2 regions of the Fructilactobacillus ixorae genome follow, and region 2 is predicted to be linked to the other one. Evidence: predicted binding sites of a transcription regulator. Region 2 holds the regulator's gene; the other holds the start of a gene.
The links. Region 2 encodes NrdR, which represses ribonucleotide reductase genes. Its sites were predicted from a motif close to ACACNATATATNGTGT; they were not measured.
Positions count from the first base shown of each region.

Region 1: nrdH (glutaredoxin-like protein NrdH) is a predicted target of NrdR. The motif match lies at 1,350-1,365, and genes of this name have one in related genera.

Region 1 covers NZ_CP097478.1:355,554-358,690, reverse strand. The annotation lists RNA gene ffs (signal recognition particle sRNA small type) at 89-187, opposite strand; gene tadA (tRNA adenosine(34) deaminase TadA) at 231-707, opposite strand; gene M8332_RS01700 (class I SAM-dependent methyltransferase) at 704-1,312, opposite strand; gene nrdH (glutaredoxin-like protein NrdH) at 1,468-1,713, shown strand; gene nrdE (class 1b ribonucleoside-diphosphate reductase subunit alpha) at 1,753-3,137, shown strand, end outside.
Region 2 covers NZ_CP097478.1:628,704-631,840, reverse strand. The annotation lists gene M8332_RS03045 (DnaD domain protein) at 1-1,192, opposite strand, end outside; gene nrdR (transcriptional regulator NrdR) at 1,179-1,676, opposite strand; gene coaE (dephospho-CoA kinase) at 1,681-2,256, opposite strand; gene mutM (DNA-formamidopyrimidine glycosylase) at 2,249-3,091, opposite strand; gene polA (DNA polymerase I) at 3,111-3,137, opposite strand, start outside.

The DNA of each region.
Region 1 (3,137 bases), 270 kb from region 2:
TACCAACTTCCCAACTTCAAACTAACCACGGATTTATGCGCCCGTAAGATGGTAAAAAAAATCTCCTAGTCAACTTGACTAGGAGCTTATTTGCTAACAACAAGAAGCACAAGGCAAAAAATACTTAGTGCTGCTTCCTTCCGGACCTGACACGGTTCGTAAGTCCACCTTTGCTTCCAGGCCTTACGGCAGTTCCTATCATAGCGCAGCTGTCCTTAATTGTCCAGTGGTTACCGCAGTTTTTTCCGATGCTGTTTCCGTTTCGAACGAAAGAATTGTTGCATGATCTGGGCCGCTTCGCTGGCTCGACATCCCGTTTGTAACTCCACCTGATGATTCTGCCGTTCATCCGTTAGGACTTGGTATAAACTCTCGCCCGCACCCGCTTTCGGATTGGCAGCTCCATACACCACCCGGGGAATCCGGGCGTTCAGGATGGCTCCTGCACACATTAAACAGGGCTCAATCGTCACGTAGAGGGTACAGTCCGTTAGCCGCCAACTGTGCAGGGTTAAACAGGCTGCTTCAATCGCCATTAGCTCGGCATGTTGGGTCGTTAGTTGCGTGTGTTCGCGCAGGTTATGCCCCGTTCCAATCACCTGGTGATCGTGGACAATGACCGCACCGATTGGAATCTCACCAATCTGGGCGGCAAAGCGGGCTTCGACTAGCGCCCGTCCCATGTATTTTTCAGCCGCTGTTTTCATGATTGTTTAGTACTTTCTAATACATAGTAACCCTTGTCGCGTTTGACCACCCGCACGTTGCCAAAGGTCTGCTGCATCAGCCGTTCCGCTGAGGGCGCCCCCTGCTTTTTTTGCAACACCACGCTTAACCGGCCGGCGGGCACGAGGTGGGCGGCTGCTTCCGTAATCATCGCGGACACCACCGTTTTTCCCGCTCGAACCGGCGGATTGGTCACAATGGCGGCATACTGACTACGAGCTACCCCGGCGTATACGTCGGAAGTTGCCACCGTCACGTTAGTCAATCCATTGTCATCAGCATTGCGCGTCGCAAGCTCTAGCGCCCGCTGGTTCACGTCCACCAGCGCAAACTCCCGGTCGGGGTGTGCCTCGGCTAAAAATAATCCAATTGGTCCGTAACCGCACCCCAGATCTAAAACAGCTCCTGCTGGTAAGTCCTGGAAATTAACGTTTTGGATGAGGACCCGAGAACCGTAATCAACCGTCCGCTTGGAAAACACGCCGTTATCGGAATGGAAACGGAGCGTGGTGTTTTCAAGGGTAAATTCCCATTCCGTTTCAGCATGCTCCACTTCGGGATTCGGTGTATAATAATAATCACTCATAAGTAACACGTCCTTTAAATTTAATATTTTGTTTCACATACCACATATAGTGTGTTCCCCAACCAAGGGCCACTACATGTGGTATTTTTGTAGTTGAAAGAATCCAATTTAAGAGTAGAATCAAAGCATAGTTAAACGAAAGAAGGAGTCGAATCATGAAACAAATTACCGTCTACACCAAGGATAATTGCATCCAATGCAAAATGACCAAGCGGTTTTTGACCGAACACAACGTGGATTTCACGGAACAGAATACCAGTGAAAATCCCGACCTAATTCCCTACTTAAAAGCCCAGGGCTTTCAAGCGGTTCCAGTGGTTGAATCCGAAATAATTGATTCATTTGGTGGGTTTCGTCCCGATCAACTGCAAAAATTAGTTGACGCTCTTTTAACCGCCTAATCCATTACTTTCATTATACACATTAAGGGGAATCAGTATATGTCATTAAAAGACCACACGGATGCCAGTTATTTTCGGTTAAATAATGAAATTAACATTCCAACGAAGGACGGTAAAATCCGGCTGGATAAGGACCAAGAAGCACTAGAGGCCTTTTTAAAGGAAAATGTTGCTCCTAATACCGTCCACTTTGAGTCCCTCAGCGACCGGTTTGACTACCTCATTAACCACGATTACGTGGAGGCCGAATTTCTGCAGCTGTATCCAAGCGCGTTTATCGAAAAGCTGTATGCCTACTTAAACAGCCAGCATTTTCACTTCCATTCCTTTATGGCTGCTTACAAGTTTTATGCGCAGTACGCCCTTAAAACTAACGATGGCAATCAATACCTCGAAAGCTACATCGATCGAACGGCCATGAACGCCTTGTACCTCGCCCATGGCGATCAAGATCTGGCCATGAGCCTGGCTGATGAACTAATTCATCAACGCTTCCAACCGGCCACGCCGACCTTTTTAAACGCCGGTAAAAAACGCCGGGGCGAGTTCGTTTCCTGCTTCTTAATTCAGTCAACCGATGATATGAATAGCATTGGGAGGACGATTAATTCTGCCCTCCAACTTTCGAAAATTGGTGGTGGAGTTGGAATTAACCTTAATAACCTGCGGGCTGCGGGCGATCCCATCAAGCACATTGACGGGGCTGCCAGTGGCGTAATGCCGGTCATGAAGTTATTGGAAGATAGCTTTAGCTATTCTAACCAACTAGGGCAACGGCAGGGAGCCGGAGTGGTCTATCTGAGTGTTTTTCACCCCGATATTATTGATTTCTTAGCTGTGAAAAAGGAAAATGCCGACGAAAAAATTCGGGTCAACACCCTCTCGTTAGGGGTGACGGTTCCCGATAAATTCTATGAATTAGCAGCAGATGATGCTGACATGGCGCTCTTTAGTCCCTACGACGTGGAACAGGTCTACGGGGTTCCCTTCTCCTACGTTGACATTACGCAGGAATACGACAACTTAGTTAACAACGACCAGATTCACAAGCAATTCATCAAGGCCCGCGACCTTGAAACGGAGATTGGTAAGTTACAACAGGAATCTGGTTATCCTTACATCATTAACATTGATACGGCCAACCGGGACAATCCCATTGACGGCAAAATTGTGATGAGTAACCTGTGTTCAGAAATCATGCAGGTGCAAACCCCGTCCATCATTAATGATGAACAACAATACGAAAAACTGGGAACGGACGTGTCCTGTAACCTTGGTTCCACGAACGTCGTGAACTTGATGCAATCACCAGACTTTGGAAAATCAGTTGAATCCATGGTCCGGGCCCTCACCTTCGTGACTGACATCAGTCAAATTAACACGGTTCCATCGATTCGCCACGGCAATGACCTGAGTCATTCCAT
Region 2 (3,137 bases):
CGGTCTGGCGGCGTTGTTTAGTTTTGCTAGCTTTTTTAGTGGCCAAGCGCTGGTCTCGTTGCTTAATTTCCAGTAACGCTTGGGTCGCCGTTTGAAGCTTTCGTTGGGCCCAGTCATTGGCAATCGTATCTAATAAATTTTTGTTCAACGTGGGGGCTTCTCGCTCAACCAGCAATAGGTAGGTCAACATGTTTACCACCGACCGTGGCAAGACGTTGCGTTCAACTAACTGGCGTAACGAGCGTTCCTCCGCGCTCGTCGCGTAGCCTCCCTTTTCTCGTTTAATCGCCCCTAAAAAGGGAATCGGCGCCGCGGTTTCTGCGACCTGCACTAATTGCTGTTCTTGTTGACTCAACTGGGCGTTCGTAGTGTCCATTTCCAAGTGCTCTGCTGGCGCTGACGGCTGGGGAGCGGCTGGCGTATGGCGCCGCGCCATTAATAACTGAAATTTCTGCTTATCAAACCGGTTAGTGGTTAGATTGGTCGCCTGCTCAATGACTCGGCACATCTCGGGCTCATCCACCCCATACAGTTGCTTGGTTACGGCAAACAGCGCTTGATTTTTTTTGATTTCTGCAAGGTTCACAAAGGAACTCTGCAAAATCTGCAACATCAGTTGCAAATCAACCTCCGGTAACTCCGGATCCGGAGCCTGCGGTGGCGTTTGTTGGGCAGCTTGTTTGGTTTGCCTAACTAGCAGTGGTACTGAACCAGCTGGTTGGGCAAACACCTGCCAAAAGCTATGGGTCTGATCGTCTAAATTCGAGACATCCAACGGGCGGGGTAGCAACTGCTGGGCGAGGGTCATAAATTGATGCTCCCCAATCATTTCCAGTAGAAACTGACTGAGAAGTTCCTGTTGAAAAAATTGCGCTGGTAGCAGGGGATCAAGCAACTGATAGAGCGTCTGTTCCCCCTGCCGGTAAACCCGCATTAACCCACTACCTTCGAGCTTTAACCGGGCTTGATAGAGCTGCTCGGCATCAATTTGGAGCGTACTCATTAAATAAAAGTGTCCCTGAGCTTGTTCTGACTGGTGCCACAAAAGATTCTCCAAGGCATAAGCATCATTCCCAATCATTGGCAAATACAGCTGGTCAAGGCTAAGCCGCTGTTCCGTAGTTAAATTGTGACCCCGACGGACTTGAAATTTCGTCTGGGGGTTAATTAATTGATTATCATTTTCCATCATGTTTACTTTCAGTTTTAACGGTGGGGTTGTTACCCATTAACTCCTGCATTTTCGCGTAAAACTCATTCATATCCTTGAACTGGCGGTAGACACTCGCAAAGCGAATGTAAGCAATCTCATCAACATCCTTGAGGCCGTTCATGACGTACTCCCCAATGGCCTTACTCGAAACTTCATGGCTACCGGCATCCCGGTTTTCAATGCTTTGCTTGGTTTGATCCACGATTTGATTCATTTGCGCCCGCGAAACGGGGCGTTTTTCACAAGAGCGAATAATCCCCCGGAGTAACTTATCCGAACTAAACTCTTCACGATCACCATTCTTCTTTACTACTAGTAACGGCGACGCTTCCAGAGTTTCAAACGTTGTAAACCGAAAACCACAGTGTTCACACTCACGGCGGCGACGAATCTCACTGCCACCAGATAAGGGACGACTATCAACGACCCGTGACGCCGCTTGTTGACATTTTGGGCATTTCATAACTTTACCTCATCTTCTCTAACCAGGTTTGTAATTGATGCGTTAACTGGGTTGCTCCCGCGGTGCTATCGACCACCCAATCGGCTAACGCTGCCTTCGTCGCTTGTGACCACTGGGCTCCCATCAACTGACTCGCCCGACTGATGCTGACTTGATTACGAGCGATTAACCGTTGCATCTGTACAAGCGGTTCGCACGTCACCATGAGAATCTGATCCACATAGCTGGTAAAGCCGTTTTCAAACAATGTCGGTGCATCCAAAACCAGCAGATCCAATTCGGCCATCGCGGCCGTCACCCGCTGCAACAAGGCCGGATTAATGATGCGGACTAAGCGCTTCAACTGCGTGGGATCTGCAAAGACCAGTTGCCCTAACCGGTGGCGATCAATTTGCCCGTCCACTTGAACCTCTGGACCAAACGTCGCGGTAATCTGCTGAATGATTGCTGAATCATGCGCTTCCAATTCATGCGTTTCCGCATCTAAATCTAACACCGCGACTCCTTGACTTACCAAATACCGAGCAGCAGTCGATTTTCCGGTGGCAATTCCTCCCGTTAATCCAATTACCTTAGTCACTTAAATCACCATGAACCACTTGGCACTTAGGACAGAAAGTCGTTCCCCGTTGGGCAACCTTAATCTTCTCCATCAACGTTTTACACCGACGACAAGGCTCGCCCTTGCGCCCATAAGCTTGCAGTTGGTTTTGAAACTGACCAGCTTCCCCAAAGGCGTTCGAATACGAATGCACCGTGGTTCCATGACCTTTGATTGCCGCTGCAATCTCCGTGATGATGTTGTCGCGGAGCTTTTCAATTTCTGCATCGCTAACGTAGTTCGTGGGTTGTTCGGGATGAAGCTTGGACATCCACAGCACTTCATCACAGTAAATGTTACCCAAGCCAGCCACCTGTGATTGGTCGAGTAAAAAGGCCTTAAGTTTGCGATGGGACTTGTGCAACCGTTCTTTAAGGTACGTAAAACTGAGATCATCAGCCGTTGGTTCCGGACCAATTTTATTGAGACCCGACAGCTCCATTACTGCGTCGTTGGCAACCAGCGCCATTTTCCCAAACATCCGGGTATCTTTGTACCAGAGTTCCCGGCCGTCATCTAAATGAAAGACCACGTTCGTATGCTTCGGCCGGGTGGAACCAGCTGGTTCGACCTCGTACTTTCCTTCCATCCGCAAATGCGATACAAGGGTTAAATCATTGGTTAAGCGAAACAACAGGTACTTGCCCCGCCGGTCAATGCGCTCAATGGTTTGTCCTGCCAGTTGGCTCGCAAACTCATCTGCGGGCATGTTTATCATCTTGGGATAGAGCACTTCTACGGAATCAATCTTCGCGCCACCCACTAATTTAGTGAGACCCTGGCGGACGGTTTCTACTTCTGGTAATTCTGGCATCATTCCACCTACTTATTTTTTATTTTTTGATATTATACCAATTATT